Regions from separate parts of the Priestia sp. GS2 genome, predicted to be linked through region 1. Evidence: riboswitches for the same ligand, from Rfam matches in the RefSeq annotation. Region 1 holds a riboswitch; each other region holds the start of a gene.
The links. Region 1 has a riboswitch for S-adenosylmethionine ahead of metK (methionine adenosyltransferase). Riboswitches for the same ligand answer to the same signal wherever they lie in the genome.
Positions count from the first base shown of each region.

Region 2: linked by a shared signal. The riboswitch ahead of V2145_RS12445 (trans-sulfuration enzyme family protein) and the one ahead of metK (methionine adenosyltransferase) in region 1 are both predicted to bind S-adenosylmethionine.
Region 3: linked by a shared signal. The riboswitch ahead of V2145_RS05110 (5-methyltetrahydropteroyltriglutamate--homocysteine S-methyltransferase) and the one ahead of metK (methionine adenosyltransferase) in region 1 are both predicted to bind S-adenosylmethionine.

Region 1 is NZ_JAZGJX010000001.1:80,907-88,464, reverse strand. It holds gene V2145_RS00505 (tetraprenyl-beta-curcumene synthase family protein) at 1-725, opposite strand, end outside; gene V2145_RS00500 (alpha/beta fold hydrolase) at 757-1,533, opposite strand; gene V2145_RS00495 (gamma carbonic anhydrase) at 1,638-2,159, shown strand; gene V2145_RS00490 (phosphatase PAP2 family protein) at 2,397-2,927, shown strand; gene V2145_RS00485 (glycosyltransferase family 4 protein) at 2,948-4,096, shown strand; gene metK (methionine adenosyltransferase) at 4,133-5,335, opposite strand; SAM riboswitch class I at 5,470-5,587, opposite strand; gene pckA (phosphoenolpyruvate carboxykinase (ATP)) at 5,862-7,454, shown strand; gene V2145_RS00470 (DUF2584 domain-containing protein) at 7,484-7,558, opposite strand, start outside.
Region 2 is NZ_JAZGJX010000001.1:2,409,676-2,417,233, forward strand. It holds gene putP (sodium/proline symporter PutP) at 1-391, shown strand, start outside; gene V2145_RS12430 (SIMPL domain-containing protein) at 503-1,168, shown strand; gene V2145_RS12435 (hypothetical protein) at 1,219-1,485, shown strand; gene V2145_RS12440 (trans-sulfuration enzyme family protein) at 1,537-2,715, opposite strand; gene V2145_RS12445 (trans-sulfuration enzyme family protein) at 2,699-3,844, opposite strand; SAM riboswitch class I at 3,918-4,042, opposite strand; gene V2145_RS12450 (CotH kinase family protein) at 4,137-5,213, opposite strand; gene V2145_RS21465 (CotG/ExsB N-terminal domain-containing protein) at 5,345-6,232, shown strand; gene V2145_RS12455 (YppG family protein) at 6,307-6,717, opposite strand; gene V2145_RS12460 (YppF family protein) at 6,957-7,148, shown strand; gene V2145_RS12465 (hypothetical protein) at 7,270-7,443, shown strand; gene V2145_RS12470 (YppE family protein) at 7,502-7,558, opposite strand, start outside.
Region 3 is NZ_JAZGJX010000001.1:985,219-992,776, forward strand. It holds gene V2145_RS05070 (spore germination protein) at 1-1,177, opposite strand, end outside; gene V2145_RS05075 (secondary thiamine-phosphate synthase enzyme YjbQ) at 1,311-1,712, shown strand; gene V2145_RS05080 (hypothetical protein) at 1,835-1,960, shown strand; gene V2145_RS05085 (C40 family peptidase) at 1,991-2,656, opposite strand; gene pfkA (6-phosphofructokinase) at 2,975-3,934, shown strand; gene V2145_RS05095 (universal stress protein) at 4,261-4,659, shown strand; gene V2145_RS05100 (NAD-dependent protein deacylase) at 4,672-5,403, shown strand; gene V2145_RS05105 (hypothetical protein) at 5,433-5,675, opposite strand; SAM riboswitch class I at 5,923-6,023, shown strand; gene V2145_RS05110 (5-methyltetrahydropteroyltriglutamate--homocysteine S-methyltransferase) at 6,104-7,231, shown strand.

The DNA of each region.
Region 1 (7,558 bases):
TGAATATAAGGAAAGTATCCATTACGTACTTGCTCTGCATGTTGCAATGTAAAACCTTTTGTAAAACTATAAGCAGCTAAACAAAAGATTCCAAGTGTCGACCCTGAACATGCAGAAAATTCATACCATGACATCTGTGGTAATGCTTCCTTATGCTCTGAAAACCATTTCTCGAGCCTAGGTACACGTTCTTCTATTCGTACATGTTTATGTATCTGTAAGTCACAGTAGTACGTAGCTAGCTCAATTAAATAAGGTGCTACGATAGCATAGTTCACTGCTTTAGCCAACGTCTGTTGACATGTAAGAACGAGCGCATTAAGATATCCGCCGTCATCTTTATCATCTCGATAACGGTAATAGTCTTTTAATGGTGCACCAGGTGTTAAAGCATCTGGCATGGACTCATGGAGCGCAGCAAAATCTTTGGGATCGAGCGAATTGCTGCGATCACACAAATTGTCTAAATAGTCGCTAATGGTCTGATACGCAACGATAAATCGAATGCAGGCCTCCATTTGGTCTTTTGCCAAAATTGCTAGTATACCTCCTCCTTCACAGTGAAAGGTTTTGGTATTAATGCTATCTAAAGCCTGCGTTCTAAGCTCTATATTTGGTATTTTCTCTGCTTTTAAACGCCACTGCTTCAATTCTTTATGTACAGTTGGCATGATGCCTCGATAAATTTTCCCCATTAAAGACAAGGGATGAGACGGTATCTTCACAGGTTCCCCACCTCCGTTGTTTCAAGCTTTATTAAATATGAAGGTTAACAAAGCTATTTGCATATGTGAAAACATAATCTCGTTCAGGTTCATTAAAGATTTCATGATAAAGCTGAGGCCATTCTTTATAGATTTTTTCGCTTAAATCTACTTCGTCAAACCACTGCTTTACAATTAATTTTTCAATAATTTTATCTTCTCCAGCTTGCATAACAAGAAGTGGAACATCAGGCATTTTTTCAATATCACGAAACGCCATATTAATCGCTTCTACAAGTTCGCGATACCACCGAACCGAAACTTTTGTCACATACAATGAATCATTCTGATCTTCGTCTCTTACTTCTGGATTTCTTGTTGCTTTTTCTACAGTCAAGCCTAAGTCAAATAATTTCGTTGGCATTACTTTATTTAATCCTTTAGACAAGACGTCTAAATAAGCTGGAACTTGTTCTTTTAGACCTAGACATGGTGATGATAAGATTGCTCCCCATATTGGTAAGTTCTTCAACTGAAGTGTTCGAATAACAGCAAGCCCACCCATGCTATGTCCTAATAGAAAAATAGGTAAATCATAAGCTTGTGCTTCTTTTACCCAATTCTCAATTTCATGTACGTACTCGTCAAATGATAAGATGTGTCCTCTTCTTCTTGTTGTTAGACCTTGTCCAGGAAGGTCACCCATCACAACGTTCATACCGACTGAACGCCACATTTCGACTAGCCAGCGGTACCGTCCTTGATGCTCAGCTGCGCCGTGAACAATGACTACCACACCTTTTGGATTTTCTGTTTCCCACTTACGCATTAGAGTTACTCCCTTTCATTTGCTATTTACCTGTAAAAAAAAACTATGTACACTTACATTAGAAGATTATTACTCTTTTTTCAACTAATAAAGGAGATGAACGCATGATTTATCCTTATAAAGGAAAAACGCCATCTATTTCACCCACTTGCTATATCGCTGATTACGTAACAATTACAGGGGATGTAACGATTGGCGATGAAAGTAGCATTTGGTTTAATACTGTTATTCGTGGTGATGTGTCACCAACTATTATTGGAAAGCGTGTTAATATCCAAGAACAATCTACTCTTCACCAAAGCCCTAATTTGCCGCTCATCATTGAAGATGACGTAACAGTCGGTCATCAAGTTATTTTACATAGCGCACTCATCCGCAAAAACGCACTGATTGGAATGGGCTCGATTATCTTGGATGGAGCAGAAGTTGGAGAAGGTGCATTTATCGGAGCTGGTAGCTTGGTACCACCCGGAAAAAAAATCCCTCCTCATACACTTGCACTAGGCCGCCCTGCTAAAGTTGTCCGTGAATTAACGGATGAAGATATAAAAGATATGAACAGAATTCGCACGCAGTATGTTGAAAAAGGACAATATTATAAATCACTTACTCCGATTAACAAGTAATGAAACAAGCAGTGGTCAACTCCACTGCTTGTTTTTTGTACAGCGACCTTACTTAGTATGCACTAAATAAATCCACACATTCTTTACATAAGATTAGCACTGGCTCTACAAACATTCCTTACAATATAATATAGCGACTACACATTCGTTAAAAAACGAAAACATATACTTTTTTAACGTTTCATCGTCACCAATGACTTTATCTATGAACATAATGGGCTTAAAGGAGGTTGCTATATGCGAACAAAACTAATTCGTCAAGTTTATGATTGGGAGTGTCACTTGTTTCAAGTCGTAAATAAATATTTCGATTTCAAGCCCCTTAACACTTTTTTTCGCACGATTACCCATATCGGTGGGGCAACTTCAATGATTAGCCTGGCACTACTCCTGATGTTATTCATTGATCGCGCATCTTTATCACTTGCTTACGCATGCGCTTTATCTCTAGCAATCAGCCACATTCCTGTAGCGATTACAAAGAAAATTTATCCAAGAAAACGCCCTTACCTTCAATTAAAAGAAACAAAAGTATTGGATAATCCCTTACAAGATCACTCATTTCCATCCGGGCATACAACAGCCATTTTTTCATTTCTAGCACCCATTATGATTGCTGTACCTATTTCGATTTTCTTTTTATTTCCACTTGCTTTTTTAGTAGGCGTGTCGCGGATTTATTTAGGGCTTCACTATCCTACTGACGTATTTGTGGGCATGCTGTTAGGTGTATTTTCTGGAATTATTGGTCTACAGTTATTCTACTAAATCAAAGTGGAGGTGGTAGGATGAGGATTGCATTGATATCAGATACGTTTTCTCCTGAAATTAACGGAGTCGCAAAGACATTAGAGCGCTTTACTTATTACTTATCTCGTCAACGAATTGACTATGAGATTTTTGCACCTGAATCATCATCTCGCACATTTAGTCCATTACCCATTAATCATTCATTAAGTATACCATTTTTTCTTTATCCACAATGTCGGTTTGCTTTACCTAATATTGTAAAAATAAAAAAGAAGATAAGAGAGTTCAATCCTACTATTATGCATGTTGCTACTCCTTTTTCAATGGGTCTGAGTGGTATTCACGTAGCTAAAAAACTTAGCATTCCTTTAGTCGGTTCTCATCACACTGATTTTGAGCACTATCTTCCAAGCTACAAGTTGGGACACCTATCTCCTCTTCTGTGGAGATACATGAAATGGTTTTATGAACCGTTTGAAGAAATCTTTGTTCCTTCTCTTGAAACAAAAAAGCAGCTCTTAAATCAAGGCTTTAAAGATGTATCTATCTGGTCTCGAGGAGTCGATCATCATTTATTTCATCCCTACTATGATAAATTTGATATCCGCATAAAATATAATATAAAAAGACCTTATATTCTAACATACGTTGGACGTTTATCTCCTGAAAAAAACGTAGCATTTTTATTAAAGCTATCACGTTTACTTCCTAATCATCTACGTCACCAAGTACAATGGCTTATCGTTGGAGATGGACCTAGCAAAGAAGCACTAGAGCAAGAAGCATGTGATTCCATTACGTTCATTGACTTCTTAGAACATAAGCATTTAGCTAAACTATACGCAGCTTCTGATTTATTCATATTCCCTTCTGAAACGGAAACCTTTGGTAATGTTGTATTAGAAGCATTATCCTGTGGGACGCCTGTTATTGCTGCTAATGCAGGAGGGGTAAAACATATTGTTAGCAATAAGAAAAATGGCTACCTCTGTACCCCTAATTCACTTGAAGAGTTTATTGAATCCATCTGCACTTTATTAGAATCTCCCCAGCTTCGCTTAAGGTTCGGAGATGCTGCTCGTCGTTATGCTCTTACGCAATCGTGGGATTCTGTATTTGACCAATTACTGCTTCGCTACGAAGCAGTCGCGACTAAATCCACCCATGGGTTAGAATTTGTGCAATAAAAAAGTCGCTGCCTCTTTTGAGGCAGCGACTTTTCATTATTTCGCTAAAGCTTCTGCTTTTAAAGTTTCTGCTTTATCAGTGAACTCCCAAGGAAGCTCAACATCAGTACGGCCAAAGTGACCATATGCTGCTGTTTGCTTATAAATTGGGCGTCTTAAATCAAGCATTTTAATGATACCAGCTGGACGAAGATCAAAGTTGTTTCGTACTACTTCAACTAGTACTTCTTCCGTTACTTTACCTGTTCCAAATGTATCAATAGAGATTGAAACTGGTTGTGCTACACCAATTGCATATGCAAGTTGAACCTCACAACGATCAGCTAATCCTGCAGCTACAATGTTTTTCGCAACGTAACGTGCTGCATATGCTGCTGAGCGGTCAACTTTTGTTGCATCTTTACCAGAGAATGCGCCACCGCCGTGACGAGCGTATCCACCGTAAGTATCAACGATAATTTTACGACCCGTTAAGCCTGCATCACCTTGAGGACCACCAATTACAAAACGTCCTGTTGGGTTAATGAAGTACTTCGTGTTCTCATCAATTAATTCTTGTGGAACAACCGGATTAATTACATATTCTTTTAAGTTACGTTGAATTTGCTCTAACGTTACTTCTGGATGATGTTGAGTAGAGATAACAATTGTATCAACACGAACTGGTTGATTATTCTCATCATATTCAACCGTTACTTGCGTTTTACCATCCGGACGAAGGTAAGGTAAGATTTCTTCTTTACGCACTTCTGTTAAGCGACGTGCTAACTTATGAGCTAAAGAAATTGGTAACGGCATTAATTCTTTTGTTTCATTACAAGCGTAACCAAACATTAAACCTTGGTCACCAGCTCCAATTGCTTCAATTTCTTCATCAGACATTGAACCTTCACGAGCTTCTAACGCTTGGTCTACACCAGCAGCGATATCTGGAGATTGCTCACCGATTGCTGTGATTACTCCACAAGTATCCGCATCAAAACCATATTTTGCACGCGTATAACCAATTTCTTTAATTGTGTCGCGTACTGTTTTTTGAATATCTACATAAGTAGATGTTGTGATTTCACCACTTACTAATACTAAACCAGTTGTTACGCTTGTTTCACAAGCAACACGAGCATTTGGATCCTCAGCTAAAATAGCATCAAGAATTGAGTCAGAAATTTGGTCACAAATTTTATCTGGATGTCCCTCTGTAACAGATTCTGACGTAAACAGACGACGTTGTGTTGACATCAGTTTTCCTCCTTTAAATACGATACATTGTGATACGGTACTCATTCCCTTATTGTGTTCCATTTACATTTTTTCAATATAAAAAACCTTTCCTTGTATCGAGGAAAGGTATCAAGTTCTGCATAAGCCTTTCACTCTTATCGATCAAGGTTTATTCCCTTGCATCAGGTTAGCACCTTATCACCTCTATTGAAATGGGTGATGGTTGCTGGGTTTCATAGGGCCTGTCCCTCCACCAGCTCGGGATAAGAGAGTATCCGTTCAAGGACATATCATACAGGAAAATGCTCTATTATGTCAATAACATTCCTATGAAAATCATGCAAAGGTTGCATTTACCTTTCCTATTATTTACATAAATCTTCAATTAATAAGACCATTTCATAAAAACGATTTGTGTTCTCTAAAACAAAAAACTTTTCGCAACATTTGAACATTTTTACTCGAATAGTATAGACTATTTAAAGTAATGTGTTATACTAATTGTACATTTAAACATCATTTTAAAAAAAGGAAGGTAGTGCACATGAGTACTGTTAATATGTCTATTGAATTAGCCAATCTCCTGGAATCTGAAAAAGTGAATCACCAACTATCTGTTTCTCAATTAGTCGAAAAGATTTTAGAGCGACAAGAAGGCGTATTGACTTCTACGGGTGCTATTCAAGTTGAAACAGGAAAATATACGGGGCGTTCCCCACACGATAAATTCATTGTAAGCGATTCCTTAACCTCTCATACTGTTGAATGGGGAGATGTTAATCAACCTTTTTCATCTGAACGATTTGACGCACTTTATAAGAAAGTATTAGAACATTTAAAGGAACAAAACGAACTATTTGTATTTAATGGATATGCCGGCGCCGATGATAAATATCAGCTTCCAATCCAAGTGGTAAATGAATACGCATGGCATAATTTATTTGCTCATCAATTATTTATTCGTCCAGAAGACACAAAGCTAAAAAATGATGCTGAATCATTCTCAATTGTATCTGCTCCTACTTTTAAAGCTGTTCCAGACATTGATGGGACAAATTCTGAAACATTTATTATTATTTCATTTGAGCGAAGAGTTGTTTTAATTGGTGGAACAGAATATGCAGGTGAAATGAAAAAATCTATTTTCTCTGTGATGAATTTTTTACTTCCTCAAAAAGATATACTTCCTATGCACTGCTCGGCTAACGTTGGTAAGGAAGGCGATGTTGCGCTATTCTTCGGACTATCTGGCACCGGCAAAACAACGCTATCAGCTGATGCTACAAGAAGGCTAATTGGTGACGATGAGCATGGTTGGTCTAGTACAGGCGTATTTAACATTGAAGGTGGTTGCTATGCTAAATGTATACAGCTATCAAAAGAAAAAGAGCCTCAGATTTTTAATGCCATTCGATTTGGGACAGTTTTAGAAAATGTAGTGATTAACTCAAATACTAGAGTTGCAGATTACAATGATAATAGTTTAACAGAAAACACTCGTGCTGCTTACCCAATTCAAGCAATTGATAACACAATCTTACCAAGTGTTGCAGGACACCCTACGGCAATTGTTTTCTTAACGGCAGATGCATTTGGGGTTTTACCTCCAATTAGTAAACTAACAAAAGAACAAGCAATGTATCATTTCTTAAGTGGCTATACAAGTAAACTTGCCGGAACAGAACGTGGAATTACTGCGCCACAAGCGACGTTCTCTACTTGTTTTGGTGAGCCATTCTTGCCTCTTCCACCTACAGCTTATGCTGAAATGTTAGGTAAGAAAATTGATGAGCATAATGTAAATGTTTATTTGGTGAATACGGGATGGACCGGCGGAGAATACGGAGTTGGAGAGCGAATGAAGCTTGTTTATACACGTGCGATGGTTCAAGCAGCGCTAGAAGGCGAACTTATTAGCGTAGATACGGTTCAAGACCCAATCTTCGGACTTGAAATTCCTGCACATGTTCCTGGTGTTCCTGATGAAGTACTTCAACCAGTAAAGGCATGGAAGAATGCAAACTTATATGAGGAAAAAGCTCGCCAGCTAGCACAAAAGTTTACAAAAAACTTTGAGCGCTTTGCAAACGTAGCTCCAGAAATTTCACAAATGGGTGGTCCTATCATTTCAAAATAACGAAAAGCCGGAATTAATTCCGGCTTTTTTTAATTTGTAGAGTGTAACTTTATTAGCTCATATGTAACAACGGTTTTATTTTGCTCTAACTCAAGCTTTTTAAT
Region 2 (7,558 bases), 2.3 Mb from region 1:
AGAACTTGTACTAGTAGGACGTCTAGCTGTACTCGGTGTTGCGATTATCGGTATTCTCCTATCGTTAAATCCAAATGATACAATTTTAGGTCTTGTAGGTTATGCATGGGCCGGATTCGGTTCAGCGTTTGGCCCTGCAGTTTTACTAAGCCTATACTGGAAGAAGATGACTCGTTGGGGTGCTCTTGCCGGTATGATTGTTGGTGCTGCTACGGTCTTAATTTGGGTAAACGTACCTGGATTAAGCGATGCGCTTTATGAAATGATTCCTGGGTTCGTACTAAGCTTTTTAGCAGTCATTGTTGTTAGCTTATTAACGAAAGACCCTTCGAAAAGAGTCCAAGGGACTTTTGTTGAAATGGAAGAAACGTTAGAAGAAGAAACGAAATAATTTCAAAGGAAAGCTCGCAAAAAGATATTTGCGAGCTTTTTATTTTCTATACGTAGCCCAAGCTTTTTCTTCATACGTATATAGATAAGAGCCTATAAGGAGGTTAATAATATGCATCCATCCATGTTTCCATATAATCACCAGCCCCCACCATCACGTGAAGAAAACGAGCGTGAGTTAAAAGTAATAGGAGAAGGCCGAATTACTGCTGTTCCTGATGGAATTTCAATTATTATTGGTGTTCGTACAGAAAACTTAAGCGTACAGCAAGCGTTAAAAGAAAATACTACCGTTTCAAATACAATGATTGATGGCTTTCAAAATGCTGGAATTGAACAAAGTGATATTGAAACAGCATCGTTTACTATTAATCCGAAATATGACTACACTGATGGCAAAACGACATTAGTTGGATACGAGGTACAGCATTTATTTGAAGTCCATGTTGAAGATATTAAACAAGCTGGTGAAGTGTACGCTATCTCTGTTGCAAGCGGTGGAAACGTAGCAGAAGATATTCGCTTTTTTGTGAAAGATCCAACACCCTATGAAAAGCAAGCTCTCTCTCAAGCCGTTCAGCACGCTGGAGAAAAAGCAACAGCTATTGCAGATACACTAGGTGTTCCCCTAAATCCTATTCCGCTGGAAGTCAATGAGCGGACGCAACAGCCTCCTGGTGGCTACATAGTGGCAGCTAAGACACTTGGGTCTGCTCCTCCGATTCAAACGCAGTCTTTGACAGTTGTATCAGCTGTGGAAGTGACATACAGATATTAGAAGATGTGTGCTAAACTAATACGTATATTAACCAAAGGAGTTTATACATCATGCTATCAGATGAACAATTGTTTAGCGCCTATCAAAAGCTTTGGATAAATCGTTCTTTTTCCAATCAAGATCATCTTTCTATTAAAGAAAAGCTAACCCAGGCCATTCAAAAAGATTTACAAGATGAAATGACGCACCCTCGAGTTCGAAAATCACCTGAAGTAAAATATGAACTTGCCGTTCAGCGTATTCAAAATAGTAATCTTATTCATAGTGAACAGCTGGCTTTAATTGATCTCTATACAAAACTACTCAAGAATTGCTAAAAAAGAGGTTGTTTCTATTCAGAAATAGAAACAACCTCTTTTCTTCTATTATTATTTAGTTACGACTTTTTCTTGAAAAGAAATTAGCGCATTGTTAAAGTCTTCCCTTAAATCTTCATACTCTTCAAGTCCAACTGATAAGCGTAAAAGTGATTCTGTGATGCCTTTTTGCTCTCTCACTTCCTGTGGAATGCTAGCGTGAGACATTGTCGCTGGGTGTGTTAAGATCGATTCAACTGCGCCCAGGCTTACACCAATTGAAGATAAACGCACGTTTTTTAATATATGCTGAGCGAGTTCATTACTTTTCAATTTAAATGAAATAATTGCTCCGTATCCGTTTGCTTGTTCAGTAATCAATTCATAATCAGGATGTGTCTTCAGCCCTGGATAATAAACCGCTTCAATGTCATCTTGTTTTTCAAGCCATTTAGCTAACTCTAAAGCTGTTTGTTGCTGTTGATCTAATCTCACTTTTAATGTTTTAATACCTCGTAGAAATAAAAAGCAATCCTGTGGCCCCAAAATAGCTCCAAATGCATTTTGAACAAACTTCACTTCGTCAGCAAGTCTTTCATCACTTACAACAACTAATCCACCAATCACATCACTATGACCACTAATATACTTTGTTGCACTATGAATCACAATATTTGCTCCTAAATTAATTGGCTGCTGCAAGTAAGGTGTCATAAACGTATTATCAACAATTGTTAGCAGGCCATAACGTTTAGCTAGTGCTGCAACACTTTTAATATCCGTTACCTGTAGGAAAGGATTTGATGGACTTTCAATGTAAATTGCTTTTGTTTGGCCTGAAATGACTTTCTCTACTTCGTCTACATTTGCCATGTTAACAAAAGTGGTTTTAATGCCAAACTTGGAAAACAATCTTGTTAACACACGATAAGTGCCACCATAAATATCATTTGAAACGATAATTTCATCTCCTGCTTTAAATAAACAAAGAACAGATGATACAGCGGCCATACCTGATGAAAATGCAAATCCTGCAGCTCCGTTTTCAAGCTGCGCAATCGTATTTTCTAAAGCTTCTCGTGTTGGATTACCTGAACGTGAATAATCATAACGCCCACCGTTGGTTTCGTCTTCGAGATTAAAAGTAGACACTTGATAAATTGGAACATTTACCGCTCCGAAATGTCCATCAATACCTGTTTTTGCGTGAATTAACTTTGTGCCGAATGAATGTTTATTGTTTGTATGCATCAAATGCCTCCTTTAAGTCTTGAATTAAATCATCTGCGTGTTCGATTCCAACAGATAAGCGCAATAAACAATTCGTTACGCCGACTCGGTTTCGAATTTCTTCTGGGATGTCTGCATGAGTTTGACGTGCTGGAAACGTCATTAAGCTCTCTACACCACCTAGACTTTCAGCAAAGGTAATAACTTTTATGTTCTCAAGTAAAACTGGCACAATTTTCGGGTCCGTTACAGCAAAGGAAATCATCCCCCCAAAGCCTCCTGCTTGTTGCTTCATTACATGATAGCCTGGGTGTGATTCAAGACCTGGGTAATAAACTTTCTCAACTAACTTATGTTTAGTCAGCCAATTCGAAATTTTCAGTGCATTTTCGTTATGTTTCTCCATGCGTAAAGCAAGCGTTTTAATACCTCGTAACAATAACCAGCTATCTTGCGGACCTAAGATTGCACCAGCTGCATTTTGATAAAAGCGAATTTTTTCACCTAACTCGCAACATCGCGTAACGACTAAGCCAGCCACTACGTCATTGTGACCACCAATGTATTTACTAGCGCTATGAATTACAATATCAGCTCCGAGAGTAAGTGGCCTTTGGTAGTATGGTGACATAAACGTATTATCAACAATTGTTAACAAATCACTTTCTTTAGCAAGTTCAATAATTCCTTTTAAATCCGTTACGTGCATCATTGGGTTGGTTGGTGTTTCAATGAACAATGCTTTCGTATTCTGCTTTACTGCTGCCTTAACTTGATCTAAATGAGCAGTATTCACATACGTTACTTCTATACCTTGCTCAGCAAAAATATCATTTAAAACTCTGTATGTACCACCATATAAATCTTCAGAGACGATTAAATGATCACCGTTTTTAAACAAAGCAAGTACAGCCATAACTCCTGCCATTCCTGAAGCAAATGCCGCTCCAACTTCTCCTGCTTCTAACGCTGTAATCGCTTCTTCTAACGCTGTCCTTGTTGGATTAGCCGTTCGAGCATAGTCATATCCTGTGCTTTCTCCTAAACGGGGATGTGCAAACGTGGATGCTTGATAAATCGGTGTAGTAATAGAGCCTGTAGCAGGGTCTCGATTGACACCTGAACGAACAAGTAGTGTTTCAATATGCATAATGTCCTCTCCTCTTTGCAGTAAATAAAAAAAACTCTTCACAGATGGAAGAGCGTTCGCTTAATCACGACTTCTCTCATCTGTTAAAATACAATCGTATTCCACAGGAATTAGCACCGTTCAAACTTACTGAATAACGTATGATTTGATGGTTGCTGGGCTTCGCAGGGCCAGTCCCTCCGCCACTCTGGATAAGAGTTTTATTAAGTTAATTATTCATTGTGTATACTTTAATAAAAATAACAAAGAATGTCAATAGAATTTTCAAAACAATTTCAATTATCTTATTTATTCAAAAAGACTTCATGGATTTTCTTAAATAGGCTTCTCTTTCTTTAATAAAATTACAAATAAACGCAGGCTCTTGATAAAAGGTTGCTAACTTGTGCTGTAGATACGGATCTTTTTCTACATAAGGTAAAATTAATTGATGAAGGTCTTCAACTCTTGGTTTCATATAATTAACGGTGAACTGATGATCTAACACAGAATTCATTTTTTTAATATACTGATTCTTAAATTTTGATATAGCCAATAAACGTGCTGTTAACGTATTAAACCCTTCCATTCTTACATAGTTACTTTCCATTTCATCTCCATTAACATCGCGTCCCCATGTAGCATCATAATCCCAAGGAAGAAGTTCAAAGCACTTCGTATCACTGTTTCGGTACAAAGCATAGTTATGAACAAAACCATCAAAATTTTGAAGGCAAATTACTCCCACTAACCAAGCCAAATAGCGATCTACTTCTAAGTGCTTTTCAATGTTATCTTCAAATTCTTGATTTGTCCATGTATTTAAATTGTAAATAAAATATTCTAATGCTTCTTCATCTGCTCCATATGCTACTTTTGTTTCGTACCCTGATTGAAGTGATTCTTTTGGCTTCTCATCCAAATCACTCATTAACGAGAAGTTTGCATCTCCGTCTACAGCATAGAAAATAGAGCCTTTTGGCAAATTACGCTTTGTTAAGAAATACTCATTTACCGATTCTAACTGTAAATACACGCCTTCATTTTTCCCGTTAATGGTAAGATGAACAAACTGTGATTTAGGTGATAGTACGCCAAGATCTGAAAAGAAATCCAGCGATAGCTTATTTCGAACTAACGAGGGATCTTTGTATTCTGCATTGAGATGAATTTCGTTGGTTTGCCCAAATTTCTTTGGTGAATAAAACTCCACATAGTACGATTTCTTTCTCATTTCTCGAATGTGTGATCCCCTTAAGGTTAAACCAATTTCATACCTTTTTTTATGGACTTTCATCACTGCAGGTATTGCATCTTCAGACCAAATATCAGCTTTTAACTCTTTAAAATCCCGAACATTAGCAAAAACAGAATAGGTGACAATTCCCATCTCGTTCCCTCCTTTTAGATACATTTTAAATTATATGAGCTCCTCTCCTAATGAGATGCTAGAAACTCCTTGCTTATTTCTTAAAATTCCACGTTTACCTCATAGCAAGTACTGTGCTTTAAGCGTATCTTATGGTGAAAGCAAAAAATGGTTTCTATAAGGAGGTTTTTAGATTGTATATTCAATCTAAGCGTATTCGTAAAGCTGCTGAATCTTTACAAAAATCAGATTTAGGCAAATTTATGTATCAAGAACCAAAAGGTCACTGCTCTAAACGTTCATCTAAAAAAACAGCTCATTCTCATAAAAAGATGGAGGAAAAAACAGCTCATTCTCATAAAAAGACGGAGAAAAAAACAGAAAAGAAAACAAATAAAAGAACGGAAAACAAGTACTGTACAAAAAGATCACGTACTTACAGAAAAGTAACGTGCTTCTGTAAAGAAAAGCACTCCCACACATCTAAGCGTTCTTGCAAAAAACATTCTCACTCCACAAAGCACTCTCATAAAAAGCACCGTTCTTGTAAAAAACATTCTCACTCCACAAAGCACTCTCATAAAAAGCACCGTTCTTGTAAAAAACATTCTCACTCCACAAAGCACTCTCATAAAAAGCACCGTTCTTGTAAAAAACATTCTCACTCCACAAAGCACTCTCATAAAAAGCACCGTTCTTGCAAAAAACATTCTCACTCCACAAAGCACTCTCATAAAAAGCACCGTTCTTGTAAAAAGCATTCTCACTCTACAAAGCACTCTCATAAAAAGCACCGTTCTTGCAAAAAACATTCTCACTCCACAAAGCACTCTCATAAAAAGCACCGTTCTACTCAAACATTTAAACGTTCTCACAAAAAAGAGAACCATTCTTCAAAAAAATCAGGTCATAAGAAAAAAACTGGTCATTTACACTTACCTAACTTAACGAAACATCCAATCACAGGCAAAAAACCAGTTAAAAAATGTCACCATTCTCCTTGCTTCTGTAATCACCCATTTAACCGCTTCTTTAGATAAACTATTACATGCTCTACAAGGCATTATCGCTTCTTGTAGAGCTCTTTTATTCCTTTTACATGCTGTACAACTTTTTATATTTTAAAGATACCAGTAAACCCTTTTACTAAAGTTGTTAATTGATTCATTGCTCCCATCATTTGCCCCGCGGTATTCATCATTTTATTGACGTCGTAATTCCCGTCTGAAGATTTAAATTGAGACATTAACGACTGAAATTGGTTAGGCTGCTGCTTCATTTGCTGATTACCTTTTGGATAAGGATTTGGAAAAGGCATTCCATTTTGATAAAAAGGATATTGCTGTTGATTGTTTACATATTGCATTTGAGGTGGAACTTGAGCATAAGGCTGTTGCGGCAACTGTGTATGATGCCATGGCTGCTGATGGTATTCTGGAAATGGGTACACCTGACTTAAATCAAACCGTTCTTCTTCCCATTGATTCTGCATGTAATATGGATAAGGATTCTGTTGATTATACATACTGGCTCGCTGCCCCCTTTTAAAAATTTTATTATATGGTATGTGGGTACTCAATCTGTGGTGACGCACTACGCCTTTTATTTTTCACTTTATATTTAGAAGAAAGTTGTGAAAAATGTTAGTTTCTGTCGAAAGTTTAAATTTTTCAAAAAAACGAGATAATTTCAATCTATGTTACGATAATTATAAGTGATGCTAACAAGACAAGCACACAAAATGGGGATAAGGAGTGAATTTACATGTATGTGAACGAGCTTCAACAAGCTTTTATGGCTAAAAAACAATATGAGCCAACTTCAAGTAATGAGCTGCTAGACTTCGCGCAGCAGCAGTATTTAAAAGGTTGTTTAACACTATCCGATTATAAAATCGCCGTTCGTGAGCTGGAACAAATCGGAGCTTCAAAACCCGAATTTGCACACGAGAATTAACTGTACTACATTGCCCTCAGCCGATTGTCTGAGGGCTTTTCTATATTTAGCTACTTATACTCCTCTCTACTGTGAGGCATATTAAAAAAGATCGTCCATTTCATTTCAAGGAGGAATTTCCATGAGTCGAGGAAAACACTTTAATCATAAAAAGCAAGGCCATGAACCAACCGTTTCGCAATCAGGACAGCACGTTGCACCAAAACATACTCAAAAAGTCGATTATGTAATTAATACAGTCGGTACGGAAGACGATCCTGCCGTTAGCATCCACGTGCAAAAAGACAACGATTAATTTAATTACAAAACAGTAAAAGCCTAAAAGTGTAAATACACTTTTAGGCTTTTACTGTTTAATCATTCATTAGAATGGACTCTAATACGTACTTATTTGACTGATACATTTGCTT
Region 3 (7,558 bases), 900 kb from region 1:
AAGAAGCAATTGCCGTAACGGATACGATAATAATCATGACGGAACTTACAATATGAGCTTCTACAGCTGCTTGTCCAATAACAACTCCTCCTACTAATCCAACGGTTTGTCCGACAGGTGTTGGAAGGCGAAGTCCGGCTTCCCTTAGTAATTCGATGGTCACTTCCATTACCATCGCTTCAATAAAAGGTGAAAACGGCACGTCTTCTCGCGTTGCTGCAATTGTAATGGCAAGCTCAGTTGGAAGCAGTCCTTGATGAAACGATACAAGGCTAATATAGATAGCTGAGAAAAAGAGCGTAATGAAAATTGAAATATAGCGAAGAAGGCGTAAGAGAGAACCTGCCAACCATCTTTCATAATAGTCATCTGGTGATTTCATAATCATGTCAATTGTTGTTGGTACTAACAGAGCAAAAGGTGAACCATCTACAAAAATTGCAACTCTTCCTTCATTAATAGCTGCTAAAACGCGATCGGGTCTCTCCGTATTTTGGACTTGCGGAAAAGGGGAGTACGGAGCTTCTTCGAGAAATTCTTCAATCATTCCAGAATCTTGAACATTATTAAGGTTAATGTGTTGAAGCTTTTCACGAACTTGATTCACTATATGAGGTTGACATTGCTTTTTATGAAAAACCATTGATGTTCGATGGAGCTGCTCTTCTCCTATAAAAACATCCTCCACGATTAAGTTTGCATCACTGGCTCTTTGCCTTAAAATCCCGATATTTTCTTCTAAATTCTCAATTAATGCAACCTTTGGACCGCGCACTACTTTTTCAGTTGTTGGTTCACTCCATGTACGCTGTTTAGCCATTGTCATGTTTAATGAGTAGGCTGTTGTACGATTATGAATAAATAATAAAGGTTCTCCTTTGAAAAAAGAAGTGAGAGCTTGCTTGTATGTGTAAATCTCAGTACTTTCAATTGTTGAGATAAAAGAATCCCAACGATCTAGTGTATTGACTGGAGAGGAGGTTTTAGACTGAACCATCTTTTCTGTTAGTTGATTCAGCTTTTCGCTATCTACAAGTCCTTGTAGATAAAGGATATAAAAGAAATCAGTAGATGAAATCCATAGCTTTTTTGAAGCTATGTCACTGCTGTCACCTGCTAGTTCTAGAAATGTCTTAACCACATACTCTGTATCTCGTTGAAAAGTTGAATTGAGCAAGTCTTCACCGCCTTTATGTCATTAACCGTATATTGAATTCAGTAGTAAAAAACAGTACGATAAAAAAGAATATATACTAGTCTTTGCGAGTTCAGTAGATGTTATGCTAACTAACAAAAAAGGAAGTGAAAACATGTTACATTCATTTAAGATTCAAACGAGTAGTCGTGATGAAATGGTTGATGTGACAAGTGAAGTAAACGCGGAAATCAAGAGAAAAAAAGTGAAAAGCGGAGTAGTCACGGTGTATTGCCCCCATACAACTGCTGGTATCACAATTAATGAAAATGCAGATCCAGATGTAAAACGTGACATGATTAGAAGGTTTGATGAGGTATATCCTTGGATTGATGAAAAAGATCAACATTTTGAAGGAAATACAGCAGCCCATTTAAAGGCAAGCACCGTCGGTTCTTCACAGCAAATTATTATTGAAAATGGAAGTCTATTATTAGGAACGTGGCAAGGGATTTATTTTTGTGAATTTGATGGCCCTAGAAATCGTACATGCTACATTAAAATTCAAGCGGATTAAAAGAAGCGCTCACTAAATCGTGAGCGCTTCTTTTAGCACGTCTTCTTTTTTTAGAATTTTTGTTATAAAACAAAAGGAAAACGATATATATGTTATATAACAGAAAAAGGGAGAGATATTTTGTGGAGCAAATTACAATTAAAAAAGAAACAGAACAAGAACAAAACGAGAAGACTAACTTTACGTGGGTAGATGAGTATCCAACAGTACTAGATATCATTAATGAATACTATAGTTTTTGTCGTTAAAAAAAGCCAACGTAAGTTGGCTTTTTTTGATTAACGAATTCTTTTTGCACCGATATAACGCTTACTCCAATAGCTATCTTTTAATGAAGCAACTGAAACACCTTTTGAAGATGAGCTATGTAAAAATTGATTGTTGCCCATATAGATGCCAGCATGTGAAGCACCTTTTTGGTATGTTTGAAAAAACACGATGTCCCCAGGTTGCAAGCTTGTTACTCGAGTACCTTTTTTATAAATCTCGGCCACAGTTCGAGGTAGAGTAATGCCAACGCTCTGCTTGAAAGTATAACCAATAAAGCCGCTACAATCGAATCCGCTAGGCGTTGTTCCACCCCAACGATATGGAACACCTATATATTGTTTTCCTTTGTTAATAACTTTTGAAGCATTAAACGTAGAAGTCTGTGAAGAAGTTTTCACTCCTAGCTTTGCGTATGTACCTTTTCCAACAACTCCATCGGCAGACAGTCCATTTTTACGCTGGAATGATTTAACTGCATTTGATGTAGCTGGGCCAAAATAAGTTGTTGTATTGCCAGTAAAATAACCTTTTTTCTTTAAAAGTTGCTGCAATTGCTGAACATCTTGATGCCTCATGCCCTGCTTTAATGTTTGATCACCTAGCGCAGCTTGACTAACTAAAGGGCTAGCAAATAAAAAGCTAGCGAGGGTAAAAACTGCTACAAGTTTCTTCATAATGGTCCTCCATCAATTTTCCGTCAATTTTCGTAAAATAATCATAACACCTTTCGACAGGTTAAAACGTTACATTTTCATTACAAAATATGAAAAAAATGAAAATTATAGCGAGTAGAAAGATGTATTTTTCTTTAAAAAAATAGAAAAAAATTGAATATTTAACTGTTAATAACTAAAACATATGAAAATGTAAGGACATTTAAAAATAATAATAGAAATCTGTTGTGAATTACTACACAAATACTTTGTAGTCATGTAGAATGTAAAAATAGAATACAGTGTCAATTGATTTGACTTTTGATGAGGTGAAAATTAATGAAAAGAATAGGTGTATTAACAAGCGGCGGTGATTCTCCAGGAATGAATCCTGCGGTTCGTGCTGTTGTGCGTAAAGCGATTCATGAAGGAATGGAAGTTTACGGTATTTATCAAGGATATCAAGGGTTAATTGAAGGAAATATTCGAAAGCTTGAAGTGGGTGATGTTGGGGATATCATTCAACGCGGTGGAACAATGTTGTATTCTGCAAGATGTCCAGAGTTCAAAACAGAAGAGGGACGCCGTAAAGGTATTGAAAACCTAAAAAAACACGGTATTGAAGGCTTAGTAGTAATCGGTGGAGATGGATCTTACATGGGAGCTGTTAAGCTAACTGAGCTAGGTTTTCCATGTGTAGGTATTCCAGGAACGATTGATAATGACATTCCAGGAACAGACTTTACTCTAGGGTTCGATACAGCTTTACATACTGTTATCGATGCGATTGATAAAATTCGCGATACGGCTACTTCACATGAACGTTCGTTTATTATTGAAGTAATGGGACGTAATGCTGGAGATATTGCTCTATGGTCTGGATTAGCTGGAGGAGCTGAAACAATCTTAATTCCTGAAGCAAAAGATGAGTTCCAAGAGATGGTAGATCGTCTAAAGAAAGGCCAAGAGCGTGGCAAAAAACATAGTATTATTGTTGTTGCTGAAGGTGTAGCTACAGGAAATGAAGTAGCAAAACAGCTTGAAGAAGCTGCTGGAATTGAAACTCGCGTTACGGTTCTAGGTCACATTCAGCGTGGTGGATCACCAACTGCACAAGATCGCGTGTTAGGAAGTCGTTTTGGTGGCCGCGCCGTTGAGTTATTAATGGAAGGTAAAGGCGGGCGTGCAATCGGTATCCGTAAAAACGAAATTGTTGATTATAATATTATGGAAATCTTAGGTGAGCCTCATCATATTGATGAGCGTATGTATCAACTATCAAAAGAATTATCAATCTAAACGATATAAAGGCGAGACTTCTTACAGAGGAGTTTCGTCTTTTTTTAATTTCAAACCAGTACCTTCGCAATGCTTACACTTTTTTGTGTAGAATATGCCAGGAATAATCATTACTTTCCCAAGCCCTTTGCAAAAGGTACATATCAGCTCAAAACCCATAATAGCCATCAGTCCTTTTAGTTAGCTTTTATTTAGTATAGCACTTCTGTTTATTAGTATAACACAAAAAGCGAGGGTATTTTTAGAAAATTTAATTTTTATATCGATTTCTTCAATGGAATAAAAATTAGTAGAGCTGTTATAATTGATAGAAAAGGAGTGAAGACATGTTCAAGCGAATTCTATTAGCTTCAGATGGTTCTGAACACGCTGCTAGAGCAGCTGAAAAAGCGGTTACTCTAGCGAACTTAACTGACCGCAGCTTTGTTCAAGTGATATATGCGGTAGAAGGAGATAGTAGGTTGAATACGCTTGGAATAGATGAAACAAGAGAAAAGCGTATCCAAACAACACAAGAAGTGTTAGCAAAATCTAATATAGAATATGAAATTACGTTTATTCATGGAGATGCTGCTAAAACTATTATTCAATTTGCTAACAACAATCACTTTGATGTTGTAGTAGTTGGAAGTCGAGGGTTAAATCCAGTAAAAGAAATGTTTTTGGGAAGCGTAAGTCATAAAATTGCTCAGCATGTAAAGATACCCGTACTTATTGTTAAGTAGGAGAGAGAGCCAATGAATATGCAACTTGAAGAGTTAAAGAAACAAATTGGAGAAGCAGAGCGAATTTGTTTCTTTACGGGGGCGGGAGTAAGTACAGAGTCAGGCATACCTGATTTTCGCTCTCAGAATGGATTGTATCGAAAGAACTTAGAATTTTCAGATGTGATTTCCACTTCTTTTTATCGAAATGATCCGGTGCTTTTCTGGGAGCTATTTAAAGAGATTTTTCGTGTAAAGCTACTTCATGAATATGAACCTAACTCAGGCCATGACTTTATAGCAGAATTAGGACAAGAAAAGACGGTGCATGTCATTACACAAAATATTGACGGGCTGCACCAAAAAGCAGGAAGTAAGAATGTATATGAAATTCACGGAACAATTAAGCGAGCACATTGTCAAAAGTGTAAAAATGAATTTGGGTTAGATTTTCTAAACAAAGCGGGATTACCGAGTTGTACGTCATGTGAAGAGGTATTAAAGCCTAATGTTGTTTTGTTTGGAGATTCAATTCACTGTTTTGAAGAAGCTGTAGAGGTAGCTTTACAGAGCGATTTATTTATTGTAATGGGTTCATCTTTGCAAGTAACGCCTATTAATCAAATTCCTTTACTAGTTAGAAAACTTGGTCAGATACCAATGATTATTATTAATAAAGAGCCAACTCACTATGACTATGTGTTTGATAGTCAAATATATCTTCCAATCGGCGAAGTTGTAACCGCTTTAAGAAATGAGAAATGAAAAAGCACGCTATGAGCAGCGTGCTTTTTTTACACTTCAAAATAGATAGCGAAGCAGAACACAGAAATGACTAGAAAAAATGCTGAATGCAGTTTGCTTTCCTTAAACGTCAAAACAGCTTCAATAAATAAAAATAAACTTAGCATTAACTGAATGTATGGTAAATAAGCAATATAGTTGGTGGAATCACTGTTTTGAAAAGCAATTATTCCGTATACCACAGCTCCGATTAAAAAGACATATTTTAATAGTTGTAATCCTTTAACTAACATCTTTGTGAGGTTCCTCCTTATTTAAAACCTAGGTCACATGATTATAACATATATCATATAGATAGAGACAAGTAAAGTGACAAGTAAAGTGACAAGGTATATTTGAGCACGTTTTATCTTTTATGAATTCGGATATGCATCAATCCTCAATATTACAAGAAAAATGTTTCATTTCTGATTTTTCAAATTCCTTGTTGACAGGTTAAGAAAATAAGTGTAATATTTTTCCTAGTTAATTAATTGAATATTCTTATCTCGAGAGGTGGAGGGACTGGCCCCGTGAAGCCTCGGCAACAGACTGTTTAAGTACTGTGCCAATTCCAGTAGCAACTTGCTTGAAGATAGGAGAAGAACCGATAATGACTATTAACCTCTTCTTATCTTTAAGATGAGGTTTTTTATTTTGAATAGAAAGAGGGAATAGAACTATGACAAAGACATTAGTGAAAGCTCCATTTAAAGCTGATCACGTAGGGAGCTTTTTAAGAACAACTCCTCTCAAAGAAGCAAGAGAAGCTTATATCAATGGTAGAATTAGCAAGACGGCTTTAAAATCTGTAGAGGACCAGGAGATTTTAAAGCTTGTCCAGAAACAACTTGAAGTGGGACTTAAATCTATCACTGACGGAGAATTTAGACGTGCTTGGTGGCACTTGGATTTCTTATCAGGCCTAGAGGGTGTAGAAGAGTTTGAAACGGAGTATATTAGTCAATTTAAAGGTGCTAAAACAAAAAATAAAGCAATTAAGGTAGTTGGTAAAGTAGATTTCAACCATCATTATATGCTAGAACATTTTACATTTTTAAAAGAAGCCGTTGAAGAATACGGTGATGGAAGTCAAGTTGCTAAGTTTGCTATTCCAAGCCCAAACATGCTATTTACTCGAATTCAAGAGGACACTTATTATAATGGAGATAGAGAACAGTTTTATCATGACACGGTAGTTGCTTATCAAAAAGCGATTCAAGCTTTTTATGATGCAGGATGCCGCTACTTACAGTTAGATGACACTTCATGGATTGATTTTGTTTCTGAAGAGCGTATCGATGCAGTTGTGGAGAAGTTGGGTATGGATGTAAAAGATATTATTGATACGAGAGTTAATTGCTTAAACGACGCTATTTCTAAAAAGCCCGATGATATGATTATTACGATGCACATCTGTCGTGGGAACTTTAGGTCTACGTACATTACTAGTGGTGGCTACGATACTATATCCGATGCAATCTTTGCTAACTTACATGTAGATGGACTTTTCCTTGAATATGATGATAATCGTTCAGGAGATTTTGGACCGTTAAAAAGCTTTACACGTGACAACCAAACAGTTGTATTAGGACTAGTAACATCTAAGTTTCCTACGCTAGAAGATACAGAAGTTATTAAACAAAGAATTAAAGAAGCGAGTGCATCTATTCCTCTAGAAAATCTGTCCCTTAGTCCTCAATGTGGCTTTGCAAGTACGGAAGAAGGAAATGAACTAACAGAAGAAGAGCAATGGAATAAAATTAGTCATGTCGTTAAAATTGCTCAAGATGTTTGGGGCACTATCTAAAAATTATCAGTTGTTTTTTAGCTTTACATAAGAATCTCATTAGATTTTTCCTTTCATTAGTAATAAAAGCAAAAAAGCCGTATCTACAAAAGATGCGGTTTTTTTATATAAAAAATATCGGGTAGTTTATTTCTTCATATATATAAATAATCAGTGATAAGTAGTTTGGGAAATTCATACTTTGATAATAAGTGAAAATTCTGTCATTACAGGAATGTAAAAGATGAATATGTGAAAGGAATGTTTTTATTGGGAATCAGGAGTAGACTAGGGTTGTTTTTGTTAGGAGTTTGTTTAAAAGCAATTGCATTCGTTAGTCTCATCATG